One region of the Eremococcus coleocola ACS-139-V-Col8 genome, then DNA from elsewhere that is predicted to be linked to it. Evidence: predicted binding sites of a transcription regulator. Region 1 holds the regulator's gene; the other holds the start of a gene.

Region 1 (8,152 bases):
CCCCGGAAACATGCCAAGGCTTTTATTGAGAATTATTTTGAAAAATATCCCGATATCCACCAGTTTATGGAGGATATTGTGGCGGAGGCCAAGGAAAAGGGTTATGTGGAAACCTTGTTCAAGCGTCGTCGTTATTTGCCTGATATCGATGCTTCCAATTTCAATATTCGGTCCTTTGCCGAACGGACGGCCATGAATTCGCCGATTCAAGGAACGGCAGCGGATATTATTAAGATTGCCATGGTGCGGATTCAGGATGCTTTGGATGAAAAAGGGTTGCAGTCACGTTTGTTGCTGTCTGTCCATGATGAGGTGATTTTGGAAGGGCCGGCTGAGGAGATGGAAGTCTTGTCAGATTTGGTGCCGGATATTATGGAATCCTGTGTGGAATTGGATGTGCCACTCAAGGTGGAATACAATCAAGCCAACGACTGGTATGAGTTGAAATAAGACAAAAATCTGTGGCAGGTCGTCAGAGGGTTTGTGCCGGCAAATGTGAGTACTGATTAAAGTAATATAGTGATTGCTGGCAAAAGGTAGTAGTGACAAAATTAAAGAAAATTGAGTAAATATAAGGTTTCGAACAATCCCAAGCAGGTCGCGGAATCGTCCTTCAATGGGCGGGCCCATTGAAGGACTTGGCTGGCTACTCAAAGACTAAGCAGGCAAGCTGCCAAGTCTTTGATGTGCGCCAGTCCATTCTCCGTGCGACTGGCATGGATTGTTGAAGCCTTTTTACATTCAATCAGAAAGAAAAGAAGAGAAGGGAGAGGGTGCTGGTAAGGTTTGGTGCTTGAGGCAGTGGTTGGAGCTCGGTAGAAGAGAGTATTTCTTTAGTTGGTGCTGAAGTAAAGAAAGAATCTAGGTTTGTTCTTTAGTGGATATATAAGTGAGGAAAGATTTGGATTTTGTGCTTGAGTAGCCAAGAAAGTAAAGAAAATACCTGAGATTATTCTTGGCTTGTAATGGAAAATAATTACATAAACGACAAAAAACAAACGTTAAAACTTTACGTTTGTTTTTTTGCGTTCTTTAAACTTAATCGAAAGTTTCGACATAGGTATTCAGCGGATTAAAGCTGCCTAAGCAATGAGTCAGGTGAAGCCCCAATTTAAGTGGTTTGAGAATTCGATTCAAATTATTTTACCAGTGATTGCGTCGATATATGGTCTAAGCCAAAATCAACAGAAGGTCTATCGGGCTCTAGAATATGATGCCAATGCCAGTTCTGACCTGATTGAGGAAAATGATTTTGGTAAGAATAAGGTTTTGAATTTATTAGAAGAGCTGATTGACCAGGGCTATGTTGAAAAGATAGGGCGAGGTCAGGGAACCCGTTATCAGGTCAAATAGATTTGATAATTTAGGAATGATTTTTGGCTAGTATATTCGCTTTATAGTCATAAATCCAATATAATAGAGAGTAAGATTTAGGAGGGGTGTTTATGCCCGAATTACCAGAAGTTGAAACCAACCGACGAGGCTTGGCCCAGTGTGTGACTGGCTTGACTATCGACCAAGTTGATATTTATTGGCCGCGGATTGTGAAGACAGAGATGGATTTGCTTAAGTGGAGTCAAGAACTACAAGGGCGGACCATTGAGCGGATGGACCGGCGGGCCAAGTATTTGATCTTTGTCTTGAGTCAAGGTCTAGCTTTGGTTTCCCATTTACGGATGGAAGGCAAGTATTTCTACTATCCGGTTGATCAGATTCCTGAAGTAAAAGGGAAACATGTGCATTTGATCATGACCTTTACCGACGGCAGTCAACTCCAATACCAAGATGTGCGTAAGTTTGGCCGCTTTGAACTCATGCCCCAAACAGAATTAGCAGATTATTTTAAGGCGAAGAAGATTGGGCCGGAACCGACACCGGAAAGTTTTAAATTGGATGGCTTTTATGCCAGCTTAGGCAAGATTTCCCGAGCTATAAAGCCAGCCTTGTTAGACCAGAAATTAGTGGCTGGTTTGGGCAATATTTATGTGGATGAGGCTTTATTTCAGGCCCAGATTCATCCCTTGACTCCAGCAAAGGATTTGTCTTATGACCAAGCCAGCCGTTTGCATGCAGCCATTATTGATGTGCTAGCGCGGGCAGTTGAGGCTGGAGGAACAACCATCCGAACCTACTTGAATTCCTTAGGGGAAGCAGGGTCTTTTCAAGTTCAATTGGCTGTCTATGGTCAGACCGATCAGCCTTGTCCCCGTTGTGGTCATCCCATTGAGAAGATGGTGGTGGGGCAACGCGGTACCCATTATTGTCCTATTTGTCAGCCCTTATATGAGGTGTAATATGAAGCAAGTTATTTTAACCGGAGGTATTGCGACAGGAAAGTCGACTGTCTCTAACTATTTACTAGAAAAGGGTTATCCTGTCATTGATACGGATATCCTGTCTCGTCAGGCGGTAGAACCTGGTTCTCAAGGTTTGAGTCAGATTGTGGCTGATTTTGGGCCTCAAGTTTTGACTCCAGAAGGCAACCTAGACCGAGATGCAGTCGCACGGTTAGTTTTTCAAGATTCTAAATGGCGGGACCGTTTGAATCAAATCGTCCATCCCCTAGTCTTTAAAGCGACGAAAGCAGGCTTGGATGACTACCGGCAAGCCGGAGCTGAGCTGGTTTTTGTCGATATGCCTTTGTACTTTGAAGTAGGGGTTAACTATTTGGACCAAGTCAAACCGGATCAAGTCTGGTTAGTCTATGTGGATGAAGACACCCAGTTAAAACGTTTGTTAGATCGCAACCATTATGACCTGGACCATGCCAAGGATCGGATTGCCAGTCAATATCCTATTGAAGAGAAGGCCCAACAAGCTGATGTGGTCATAGATAATCGCGGAATCATTGAAAATACCTTGAAACAAGTTGACCAAGCCTTGACAGAATTAATATAATAGAAGATAAGCAAGCTAAGTAAAGGAGTGAAGTCATGCAGTGTCCTAAGTGTCATGTCCAGAATTCAAAAGTAATTGACTCTAGACCGGCTGATAATGGGCGGTCCATTCGGCGGCGGCGGGAGTGTCTTGAATGTCATTATCGTTTTAATACCTATGAGCGGATTGAGCATGCTCCTTTATTAGTAGTGAAACGCGATGGAACCCGCCAAGAATTTTCCCGGGAAAAATTATTGCGGGGGATTGTTCGAGCGGCTGAAAAGCGGCCGGTGGCCCATGAGCAAATGGCCGAGTTAGCAGCTAAGGTGGAAGAACAAATTCGCGATTGGTCTGACCATGAAATTGAAAGTCGAGACATCGGTGAATTAGTCATGCCTTTATTAATGGAACTCGATGAAGTGGCCTATATTCGTTTCGCTTCTGTTTACCGGGAATTCCAATCTAAGGAAATGTTTTTGAAAGAATTAGAAGAAATGGAAGCCAAATTGGCAGCCAATGAAAAAGATGACCCGAATGGGCCAAAACAAATGGAGTTAGATGTTCAATGAGTCATATCATGCAAGCCAACCAACCCTTTGTGGTGAACCGCCATCATAATTTGACCGTTCAAGACTTGGAAGTTTTGACCCAAGCCTATTTACCCATTATTGGTGCCCAGGCTCAAGCCCTCTATGTCACCTTATTTCAGTTTCAAACGGGCTTAAACCATTTATCCGATTCCTTTATTCATGCCCAACTCTTGGCCCAGTTAAATATGGGACTAGACCAATTTGACCAAGCCCGGATACGTTTAGAAGGGATTGGTTTAATTCAAACCTATCGGGATAAGAGTTCGCAGGGGTCTTACCAAAAACAAACGATTTTATATGTATTACATGAGCCTTTATCTTGGTATGATTTTTTTAATCATCCTTTGTACTCTGCCTTGTTATACAAACAAATTGGTCAGATAGCCTATGATAATTTAGTTCAAGCCCAGGTCGAATACCGGGTGAATGATGAATTATTCACTGAAATTACGACAGCATTTGACCAAGTTTATCATCTGAATCTGTCTCAAACTTGGCACCACCAAGAAAATTCTAGTCAGCTAGCGGCTAAGGAAGCTGAAACTAACACGATTCTTTCTTCAGCTAATTTTGACTATGCCAAGTATTTGAAGTATATGATGGCAGAAGGCATTGACCACAGTGAATTAACCGGTGACCTTAAAGCACAAGTCTTAGGCTTGCATCAACTTTATGCCTTGAATGAAATTGACCTGGTGCGGGTTACCAACTTAGCCACCAATCATTTGAATGGCCGGGTGCAACTGGACCGAATGAAGGAGATAGTCGAACGCCGGCCTGAGTTTAGGAATAAAGGTGCCCAGGGATCTACGGTCCAAAGTCAAAAAAGTTTACAGAAAATTAAACAGAAGTTACACCAAGAGTATCCTAAACTCAATGACAAGGACATTAATATTATGGCCTTATGCCAGGTGATGTCTGTCCAAGACTTCCTGATCAAATCCAAAGAAGCTAAAAAAGGCTTTGCGACCGACCAGGAACATTTTTTTGTCAAGGACTTACAAGAAAAAACTAATTTACCAACGGATAGTTTGAATTTTTTAATTTATTATTTATTAATTATTTCCAAACGGCCTAACTTGTATAAGTCTGACTTGCAGCGGGTGGCTAATGAATGGCAACAAAAGGGTCTCAAAGATATTAGTGATATTTTGGCTTATATTGGCCAAACTAAGAAAGACCAAAGTAAGCTACCTTACCAAGTTTATCAGGGCAATAAAACAGGTAGTTACCGGGAAGTACGGCCTTCATGGATGGATCAAGGTCAGGATGCCGGCAATAATGAAGGTCAGCCCCTGAAGGATCACACGGGTCAAGAAGTGGATGAAGAAACCATTCAAGCCCGCTTAGATAGGTTGTATAAGGAGGACCATCAAGAATGAAATCAATTCAAGATATAATGAAAGATTTACCCGTCCAGGCAAGCAATCGGGCGCGCTACCAGGAACATTTGCGTGATTTGATGGCTTACCCAGCAATCCGCAAATTTTTGCAGGCCAACCAGGACCGGATCAATCAAGATTATTTACAAGCATCTATCTCCAAGCTCAATGAATTTATGACGTCAATGAAAACCTATGAAGCAGCACCGGCGGAAGATAAACCGGCCTTTGTACCAAGTTTGGTTTTAGGGCGTCATTATATTGATGTGGCCTACCATCCGACGGAAGCTTTTCTACAAGCTCGTAAGCAAGCGGAAATGGGCCGGTTATTGAATAATCGGATGATGTCCAAGGATGTCCGTCAGGCAAGCTTGAAAGACATTGAGTGGAATACCCCTGAACGTAAGGCCTTGATGCAAGAAGTGTTGAATTTTGTGGAAGCCTATGAAGCGGGTCAAACTGGCCTTCAGGGTCTATATGTATCAGGACCATTTGGAGTTGGTAAGACTTATATTTTTGGTGCCTTGGCTAACCGTTTGGTTGAAAGTCACCATTCTGTTACCATGATTCACTATCCGACTTTTGTTCAGGATATGAAGGAGGCTATTAATACCAAGAATGTCCAGTCCTTACTGGACAGGGTGAAGCAAGTGGATGTGCTCTTTATTGATGATATCGGTGCCGAAGCGAATACGCCTTGGGTTCGGGATGAAATCCTAAATATTCTCTTGGAATACCGGATGAAAGAGTCCTTACCAACTTTCTTTACCTCTAATTTTAACTTGCGCGAGTTGGAACAACATTTGGCCAATGTGAAGGGTGGCGTTGAAGCCACCAAGGCTGCACGGATTATGGAACGAATTAAATATTTAGCCAAAGAAACCACCCTGTCTGGGGCTAATCGCCGGCAGATGGGACGGTCTTGATAGTCTGTCTAATATATAGAGCTCACCGGAAGGTGGGCTTTTTTTGTGGGGCGGATTGGCTAGATGATGGTTAATAGTGAATTGACGGTGTGAATGAGTATGGATTTGCACTGAATTTTGTCTGGCGGTGTGAATAAAATAGATTGGCATCGTCTTTGTCTACTTAGAGTTGATCATAAACGGCTGCCTGGTTAAACCGGAAAGTTAATCAAGTCGAAAGGAAAGAAAATCTCTGATTTTCTCGATTGTTACTCAGTTATCTAATAATCTATTGACTTAGATGGACTATATGCTGCAATAAAGTATCAGCTACTTATAAAAAAAGCGGAATGATTTACTATGAGCGAGGCCTTTAAAATATACTACCATTCTCTCCAAAATCTCACATTCCCCTTGTTTTTACTAACCTAAGTGTTATAATTAGTGCAAATAAGATTGAAGCCAACGGTTTAGGTTATTTTTTCTAGAGAGAAGTGGGACGGTGCGACACTTCAAGGTAGCTTAGATTTAGACCCCTTCATGATTGTTGCCAGGAACGGAAACAAGTATTGGCGGCCGTGTGAACGCGTTAAGTTCTTTGAGGCTGGTGTGGGCGTGACCCATCACACAGTGAACTTGGGTGGAACCACGTTAGAATGTATGTAACGTCCCTTGCCGTCGGCTGACGGTGAAGGGATTTTTTTATTGGTAATTAAATTTAGGAGGATGCAACATGGCAAAAATTAAACTTACTTTTCCTGATGGAAATCAAAAAGAATTTGATGCGGGCGTAACTATAGAAGACGTAGCGGGATCTATTTCCAATTCTTTGAAAAAAGCAGCATTAGCAGGTAAACTTGATGGTCAAATTATTGACTTTCACCAACCGATTGAACAAGATGGTGCGATTGAAATTATTACCGACAAGTCACCTGAAGCTTTAGACTTATTACGTCATTCAACTGCTCACTTAATGGCCCAAGCCATGAAACGTTTGTATCCTGAAATTCATTTTGGGGTAGGACCTGCTATTGAAAATGGTTTTTACTATGATACTGATAAGCCTGAAGCTTTAACAGACGCTGACCTACCAAAAATCGAAAAAGAAATGAAAAAAATCGTTTCTCAAAATTACCCAATTGAAGGCCGGGTGGTCAGCCGTGAAGAAGCTCTTGATATCTTCCAGGATGATCCTTATAAAGTTGAATTAATCAATGACTTACCAGAAAATGAAGAAATTTCTGTTTATACTCAAGGCGAATTCACCGACCTTTGCCGAGGCGGTCATGTGCCATCCACTGGTAAAATTAAAGCCTTCAAATTATTATCACTAGCGGGTGCATACTGGCGTGGTAACTCTGATAACAAGATGATGCAACGGGTATATGGTACAGCCTTCTTCAAACAAGCTGACCTAGATGCTGAATTAAAACGTCGCGAAGAAGCCAAAGAACGGGACCACCGTAAATTAGGTAAAGAATTAGGCTTATTCATGATTAGCCAAGAAGCTGGTTCTGGGTTACCATTCTGGTTACCAAAAGGTGCGACTATCCGCCGAGTGATTGAACGTTATATTATGGATAAAGAAATTGCCTTAGGCTATGAACACGTCTACACTCCTGTGATGGCTAAGACTGACCTGTATAAAACCTCTGGCCACTGGGCCCACTATAAAGATGATATGTTCCCACCAATGGATATGGGGGACGGCGAAATGTTAGTACTACGTCCAATGAACTGTCCGCATCATATGTTAATTTACAAAAATGAAATTCACTCTTACCGTGAATTACCAATCCGGATTGCGGAATTGGGTATGATGCACCGTTATGAAAAATCAGGTGCCTTATCTGGTTTACAACGGGTGCGTGAAATGACCTTGAATGACTCTCATATTTTTGTCCGTCCTGATCAAATTAAAGACGAATTCAAACGCGTCTTGAACTTAATTGCTGACGTTTATGAAGATTTCAATATTACTGACTATCGTTTCCGTTTATCTTACCGTGACCCTGAAGACAAAGAAAAATACTTTGATGACTACGCAATGTGGGAAAAAGCAGAATCCATGTTAAAAGAAGCCATGGATGAATTGGGCTTAGAATACTTCGAAGCTATAGGTGAAGCTGCCTTCTACGGCCCTAAATTAGACGTTCAATTCAAGACTGCGATTGGTCTAGAAGAAACTATGTCTACTATCCAATTAGACTTCTTATTACCAGAACGGTTCGACTTAACCTATGTGGGTGAAGATGGACAAAATACTCACCGTCCAGTGGTTATCCACCGTGGCGTGGTTTCAACCATGGAACGTTTCGTGGCTTATTTAATCGAAGAATACAAGGGGGCCTTCCCAACTTGGTTGGCACCAGTTCAAGCTATTCTTTTACCAGTATCA
Region 2 (8,152 bases), on a different contig from region 1:
GTTGCCCCTTGTTCCCGTAAAACTTTACCAGCAATGCCATCCTCTTCTCGGGCTAGCCCCAAGAGGATATGCTCTGTTCCAACCGCTTGGTGGCGTAATAGATAAGCCTGCTCAGCGGCAAAAATCATGGCTTGTCTGGCAGATTCTGTAAATAATTCTTCAAACATATTCTTCACCTCTTATTGATAGGTATATTTTAATTCTTCTAAAACGTGTTTCAAAAAATAGGCTCTGACTTCTTGTTCCTGTTGCGTAACGGGTTGTAATGTAGCCTTGTCTAGGAGGGTCAAAACCAAGCGTCCTTCTCTAGAGGTCAGGATTTCTTGCTTGATTAGCGTTTCAATCATATTCTCAGCCTTACGGTGACTAATCCGATCTCCGACTAATTCAATCATACGATTTAATTGGGCCACATCATCGCTTAATTGAATTTTGAGGATACGGATATAACCGCCACCTCCCCGTTTACTTTCAACCACATAGCCATGCTCTTGGGTAAAGCGCGTATTAATGACGTAATTAATCTGCGAAGGAACACAATCAAAATGTTCCGCAATATCACTGCGCTTAATCTCAAGCTCTTTTTGATTCTTCAAAAATTCTTTTAAATACAACTCAATAATATCGGACATATTCCGACTCATAAGCACCCTCCTTACTAACATTGACTATCTTTGACCATTATATCAAACCCTAACTTAATTACAAGTCTTGTGCTTAATTTTTCGACCATTATTCGTGAAATTATTAATAAATTTTCACTCTCTCTAAGCTATACTTAAAGGTTCATGTAAGCATTCTCTTTATTGTTATACTTGGTTTTATTGTTTTGAAATTATTTCGAAAACGGTTTATTTTCTCGGAAATCCTGACATAATTATAGTGAAAATTTTCTTATAATGTGCTATGCTTCAATTATCAAAATTTTTAGGAGGCGTTTTTTTTTATGCATAAATTTTTAAAAGTGTCATTATCATGTGTGGCAGCCTTATCAATGGCTTCTGCTAGCATGGTAGTCGTACAACCTGGTCTATTTGGAACTAGTATTGTTGCTGCTCAAGAAGGACCAGTTACCTTATACCAAAAATATGGTGCCCCTCATGGTGACAAATCATTTGCTTCTGCTGTTGTAGCAGTTCAAGGTGATAAAATTGTTGCCGTTGACATTGACGAATATCAATTTGTTGAAGGTGACGGCTGGACTGCTGTTCCTAATGCAGATGGCGAATTTGGTAAAGCTTTTCCAGAAGGCCAAACTTTAATTTCTAAAGATGCTAACTCTGATAAATATTCAGAATTAATGGCCGAAAAAGCTCAAGCCACTCAAAAATTATCTGATAACAAACAAGCGATCTATGACTTTGTTAAAGGTAAAAGCATCGATGAATTACAAGCAACTGTTGATGAATTAGCTGGTTTAGGCGAAGACGGCAACGTCTCTGACGTTGTATCTGGTTCTACTTTAGCTGATACAGGCGGTTACATCCAATTAATTATGGATACCGTTAAAGAAGGCCGTTCATATGAAGGCGCTGAAGGATCAGATATCACCCTTAAACAAGGTTTAGCAGCTGCTCATGGCGACAAATCATTCGCTCAAGTAACTGTTGCAATGGCTGGTGACACAATTGTAGGTTCATTCATCGACGAATTCCAATTCGTTGAAGGTGATGGCTGGACTGGCGTACCAAACTCTGACGGTGAATTTGGTAAAGCTTATCCAGAAGGCCAAACTTTAATTTCTAAAATTGATAACAGCGAACAATACTCTAAATTGATGACTGAAAAAGCTCAATCTACTGTAGCTTATGCTGACAACCACAAAGCAATCGCTGACGCTGTTAAAGGTAAAACTGTTGAAGAAGCTAAAGCTTTAGCTGAAGAAGTTAAAGGCCTAGGTGAAGACGGTAACGTATCTGATATCGTCTCAGGCGCAACCCTAGCCGATACCGGCAACTACATCCAAGCAATTGTGGATGTTGCAAGTAAGTAATGCCAAGGCAAACGTAGGTGAGCCGTGGTTCATTAAAAAGACCTCCTCAAAATTGAGGAGGTCTTTTAGCTTTAGCGAGTTACAGACTCAGTTCCAAGGCAAATGCAGGTTAGCCGTGGTTCCTTGTTAAAACCCTGTTGGGAAAGTCTCTCAATAGAGTCTTTTTATTTTGCTTTACTAACATTATATGAAACGCAGTGAGCTACACGTGCATCAAAATTTACTTATCTCTCTGCTCCAACCTTTTGGGGTCACCATAAGCTTCTTGAAAGGATATTTTTTTAAAGTATTAATTTATCAACCTAATAAATATACTAAAAAGATTAAATCCTATATCATATCTAACTCATAAGATTTTTTAAAATTATAACAATTAATTGATATAACTATATATATTAGTCGTACTTATAATGCCTATCCAAAATTATTATAATAATTATTATTGATACGGAAAAAATAGCATATTATAATATATTCGATCCTAGCGATCATATCCTTAAATGAAAGTAGGTCTTTGCTTTGAATAATGATACATGTCACTCTATCGATTTTGCTTTACTCAGAACAAAAATACTACAAGAATATGGTTCTCTAAGTCAATTTTCTCGCGACACAGATATCAATTATAAGACACTCTATAATATTTTACATCAGAAGCATCTACCTAATCATCACATTGTTACCCGTATAAGTGAAATTCTTGATTTCGATGAAGAAACCTATATTGCAGTCTTTGCACCATACATTCTCAATCGACGAAGTCCTTATCCTAGATTACAAATAATTCCTCTCCCAAAAAAAGATAAAGAAGACTGATTAATATAAGCCAACCAAGTCCCAGCCCACCCCGCTGGCCAACTCGGTTGGCTTTTCAATTTATCTAATAATACGCCTCCCCATTCGCCTGCCGCCACAAGACAACTTCCCCTTGCCGCAAGCTCTCAGGAACATTAATAATCTTTTGATTAGATGACCCCCGAAACTGTAAGCTTAAATCCTTCTTATCAATCTCAAAACGACCATCCACCAAGACATCAATCAAGGATAATAACTCTAACTTATCCTCAGAATCGACCATCAACTCTTGCCAGGTATAACCTGTCCAAGACCAAATATCTTTACTAGCACCAAAGCGGTCACGCACCGCCCGGCATAAAGGAATCAAGACATTGGTATTCAACATGGGTTCACCACCCAGTAAGGTTAAACCCTGACAATAAGGAGCCCCTAAATCATCCAAGATTCGTTCCTGCAACTCCAAGGTATAGGGCCTACCATAATTAAAGTTCTGGGCCACCCGGTTATAACACCCCTTACAAGCAAAGGGACAACCCGACACATAAATAGAACACCGGACGCCTTCGCCATCCACGAAATTATAGGGTTTATAATCAGCAATCTTGCCCATACTGAGTTCACTGGCCAACCATTCTTTTGGTTTAGGATTATTCATAGGCCAGCTCCTTCCTATAGGGTCCGATGATCATCAGCCTCTTTGGCTTTTTGATTTCTTAATTGTGTCACTTGACTAGAAGACATATGTTTTACCCGGGTTGAAATTTCTTTATGGCGACCATGCACCATTGGGCGTTTTTGTGGGTTACCTAGATAACCACAGGTCCGTTTAACCACATCACAAGTTTCAGAATTGTGGTTACCACATTGTGGACACTTAAAGCCAAATTCTGTTGGGGTAAAGTCCCCGTCAAAGCCACATTCATAACAATGATCAATTGGTGTATTTGTTCCCAAATAGCCAATCTTATCATAGGCATAATCCCAAACGGCTTCCAAAGCTTTAGGATTTTGCCGCATATTAGGGTATTCACAGTAATGGATAAAGCCACCGCCACAATATTGGGGATAATCTTTTTCAAAATCAATCTTTTCAAAGGGGGTTGGGTTCTTCCGAATATCATAGTGGAAAGAATTGGTATAGTACTCCTTATCGGTAATATCTTTGACCTTCCCAAATAATTCAGTATCCAAACGACAGAAGCGGTCGGTTAAAGATTCGGATGGGGTTGAATAAACGGAGAAATGATAGCCATATTGGTCCCCTAAAGCATCGGCTTTAGCCTTCAACCGTTTCATGATTTCTAAAGTAAAGGCCTTGGCTTTGGGATTATGCTCCCAATCAGGGCCGTAGAAGACCGTTGCCACTTCATAAAGACCAATATAACCTAAAGAAACAGTAGCCCGTTTATTCTTGAAGAGTTCATCCACGGCTTGATCAGGACGGAGCCGTTTGCCAAAGGCCCCATATTGATAAAGAATGGGAGCCATTTCAGGGGTCGCTTCTTTAACCCGTTGGACCCGGTAAACCATAGCATCCGCCACAATATCCAAACGTTCTGCCAATAAGTCCCAGAAAGCGGCTTGGTCATGAGCAGTTTCTAGGGCAATCCGCGGTAAGTTTATGGTAACTACCCCTAAGTTCATTCGGCCATCATTGACTTCATGACATTCTTCATCCTTCCAACCTTGTAAGAAAGAACGACATCCCATCGGCACTTTAAATGACCCGGTAATATCAATAATCTTGCCATACATCAAGACATCTGGATACATCCGCTTGGTGGCACATTCCAAGGCTAATTGCTTCACATCATAGTTAGGGTCTTTAGGGCATAAATTAACCCCATCTTTCAAAGTAAAGACCAGTTTAGGGAAAATAGCCGTCCGTGCTTCCTTACCAATCCCTTTAATCCGGACTTGTAAAATCGCCTTTTGGATTTCACGTTCGATCCAAGAGGTTCCTAAACCAAAGCCAAGAGTCGTAAATGGCGTTTGACCTTGTGAAGTATACAAAGTATTAATTTCATACTCTAAAGACTGCATAGCATCATAAATATCTTTTTTGGTCTTAGCTACCGCAAATTCCTCTTGTTTTTCTGGATTGTCAATCCATTCTTGCGCTAATTGACGGTTTTTTTCTAAATTCAGTTGAGCATAAGGAGCCAAGACTTCATCAATCCGATTAGCTGAGGTTCCACCATACTGACTGGAAGCCACATTGGCAATGATTTGGGCCATTTGGGCGGTTGCCGTTTGAATAGACTTAGGTGGTTCAACCTCCGCATTCCCAATCGTAAAGCCGTTTTCGAACATATTCTTAAAATCGATTAAACTACAATTTGACATGGGCATGTAAGGATGATAATCCAAGTCATGGTAGTGAATTTGACCCTTTTGGTGGGCATTAGCCACATGGGGCGGTAACATTTGTAAGCCAATCGCCTTGGCTGTAATCCCAGCGGTTAAGTCGCGCTTGGTATTAAAAACCCGACTATCCTTATTGGCATTTTCATTAACCACGGTCTTATCTTGATCTAATAAAGACTGGATACGGTGATTAATATTCGTGGCATCAGCCCGGGCAAAATCTTGCTTAACCCGGTAGTCAATATAGGCATGAGCCACCTCAGGCATATTTGATTGTAGTAAGTGTTGTTCAACAATACTTTGTATTTCATAAATATTAATATCGCGTGTAAATCGTTCTTGAATCGTCGTCAAAATTTCGGCCACCAAAGCTTCAATCTCGACCAAACGTTGGCTTGATACTTGACCTTCCACTTCAGTGACAGCTTTTTCAATGGCCACTTGAATTTTAGACGCATCAAAGGCAACCTGCCGCTTATCCCGTTTAATCACTTGCATTGAAGCTAAGCCCATGTAAGTTTCTTTTCTATCTAATAATTCCATCTTAGCAAACCCCTATATCTTGTGTTTTTATTTTTATATAACATATATATTGTGGTTCATCTGGAGAATAATGTCAATACAAGATTGCGTTTTGTTTTACAACTATAAACTTACCTTATACAGGGTTAACACTTTTTTATTGACCATAAAACGCTTACAAGTTACAATAACAATAGTTTCAACTTGTGAACTAAAATTCTATATATTCGAAAGGAGATATGTAATATGGATATTGTTTCACGCGTCCAAGAATCCTTTGATCGTCAGACCTTTTTAAAGAGTATGGGGGCACGATTGGATACTGTTGAGGAAGGAAAAGTTTCAATCTATTTAGAAAAAAATGAAAACTTGACTCAACAAACAGGCTTCCTCCATGCCGGTGTAACCACTTCTATTGCAGATTCGGCCGCTGGGTATGCCGCCCTGACCATGTTACCTGAAGGTTGTGAGGTTCTCAGTATTGAGTTCAAGGTCAATTTGTTACGCCCTGCCGCCAGCGATCGGTTTCTGGCCACCGGTCGAGTGATTAAAGCGGGCAAGCAAGTCTCCGTTGTAGAAGCCGATGTGGTTGATTTAGACTCTGGCAAACAAGTGCTTCAATTCCAGGGGACCATGATTGCGGTTAATCCTTAATTAGTAGGACTCAGTCTTTTAAAGCAGTTATAACCATCATCACTGCGCTAAAACATCTAATATTTAAGTATATAAACGGGACTGGGCATTTTTGCCCAGTCCCGCCCTATTTATTTGCTTATTTTATGCCTTAATTTACTTTTGCCCTCGTTTAAATAAACGTTTCAAAGAAAAGACTGGAACATTGCGGACAATTTTCTCATTGCCTAAATAAGTTCGCATAGCTTTCAAACTTTTACCGGCATCCTTCACAATAAAGTTGAAGCTGACACCTTGGTCTGTATCAATAAAGAAGCCTCGAATATAACGGTCGCCAAAGAATAATTGGGCTCTGACTTTTTCAATACTGACCCAAGGAATCTGTAGAAAGGATTCCGGATTACGTTCATTATAGAATTCAAAGGCTTGGTCCCCAATTAAAATATCGCCATGTTTACTGCCAACCCCCCCTGACATAAGATTGGCTTTGGTGTTAAAATCGACCTTTCGGTTAAGAGATTGTACCATTGTCATGCTCCTTTACTAAGCTTTATTTTAGCATAGGCCTGGTTTAATTTAAATATCCCTCAATGAAAGAAAACCTCTTGTCATTCTGACCCAAGAAGTCAGACGACAAGAGATTTTTATAGAATAGAGAAGTTTCTAGAAGATACCTACTAAGTGGCCTAAGATACCAATGGCAAATAAACCAAAGATAATAATGATTGGAGAAACATTTTTCTTCAACAACCACATACATGCAAAGGTTAGTAGTAAGGCTGCGAAACCAGGAATTAATTGGTCTAAGTTATTTTGGAGCGTCGTTACCTTTTCAGGTGAAATAGACATTCCAGAAGCAACTTGACCTAAGATTTCTTGTAATTTACCTCCATCCACGGCACCATCAGGGAACTCAACATAAGCTCCTTCAGATAAAGGCACGCGGGAAACAACCATTGGGAAGTTAATTGAGGTCCAACGTTGTACCAAGATACCCATGATAAACATACCTAAGATAGAAGCGCCTTTGGTAATCGTTTGAAGCAACCCACCAGAAAGGTCTTTGGTAATTTCAGAACCAGATTTGTAGCCTAATTCTTGGGTATACCATAAAAAGGCCATCCGGATAATGTTCCAAGCAATAAAGAAGAATAAAGGTGCAATAATAGATCCACCGGTTGCTAGAGAAGCGGCAATTGCTCCTAGAATTGGCCGTACGGTAAACCAGAAGACTGGGTCACCAATACCTGCTAGCGGACCCATCATACCGATTTTAACCCCTTGGATGGCTGCATCATCAATATCAGCTCCATTTGCTTTTTCCTCTTCAATCGCTAAGGTTACCCCTAAGATTGGCGAAGCTAAGTATGGATGAGTATTAAAGAATTCCATGTGACGTTTTAATGCCGCTACTGCATCATCATGTTGTGGATATAATTTCTTTAACGCTGGGATTAAAGCATAAGCCCAACCCCCATTTTGCATCCGTTCGTAATTCCAAGAACCTTGGAGGAATTGAGAACGTAACATAACGCTACGACGGTCTGCTTTAGATAAAGTAATACGTTTTTCTTCAGTCATCTGTCTTTTCCTCCTTAATAATCATTTAAAATATCGCCTAATGGGTCACCTGAGTTAGATGAACCACCGTTACCGCCATCACCTTTATTCTTGCTTAGGTTTAAGTAGATAATTGCCAAGCAGAGACCGATAATACCAGTTGCAATTAGAGTTAATTCATTTAATGGAGCTAAGGCAAAGCCTAAGAAGAAGAAAGGCCATACTTCTCGGGTTGCCATTAAGTTAATAACCATAGCATAACCAACCGCTACGACAAAC

Evidence for each region. The regulator NrdR, encoded in region 1, represses ribonucleotide reductase genes. The targets are predictions, from matches to a motif close to ACACNATATATNGTGT.
Region 2: a site for NrdR is predicted at 5,711-5,726, ahead of nrdD (anaerobic ribonucleoside-triphosphate reductase). Genes of this name have one in related genera too.

The regions. Positions count from the first base shown of each region.
Region 1 is NZ_AENN01000015.1:318,555-326,706, reverse strand. It holds gene polA (DNA polymerase I) at 1-450, shown strand, start outside; gene HMPREF9257_RS05275 (helix-turn-helix domain-containing protein) at 1,090-1,353, shown strand; gene mutM (DNA-formamidopyrimidine glycosylase) at 1,446-2,294, shown strand; gene coaE (dephospho-CoA kinase) at 2,296-2,898, shown strand; gene nrdR (transcriptional regulator NrdR) at 2,934-3,446, shown strand; gene HMPREF9257_RS05255 (DnaD domain protein) at 3,443-4,849, shown strand; gene dnaI (primosomal protein DnaI) at 4,846-5,775, shown strand; gene thrS (threonine--tRNA ligase) at 6,488-8,152, shown strand, end outside.
Region 2 is NZ_AENN01000017.1:200,733-208,884, forward strand. It holds gene HMPREF9257_RS07720 (ATP-dependent Clp protease ATP-binding subunit) at 1-167, opposite strand, end outside; gene HMPREF9257_RS07725 (CtsR family transcriptional regulator) at 180-644, opposite strand; gene HMPREF9257_RS07730 (hypothetical protein) at 947-1,993, shown strand; gene nrdG (anaerobic ribonucleoside-triphosphate reductase activating protein) at 2,874-3,446, opposite strand; gene nrdD (anaerobic ribonucleoside-triphosphate reductase) at 3,461-5,701, opposite strand; gene HMPREF9257_RS07750 (PaaI family thioesterase) at 5,927-6,334, shown strand; gene HMPREF9257_RS07755 (DUF956 family protein) at 6,470-6,841, opposite strand; gene HMPREF9257_RS07760 (PTS system mannose/fructose/sorbose family transporter subunit IID) at 6,977-7,894, opposite strand; gene HMPREF9257_RS07765 (PTS mannose/fructose/sorbose transporter subunit IIC) at 7,909-8,152, opposite strand, start outside.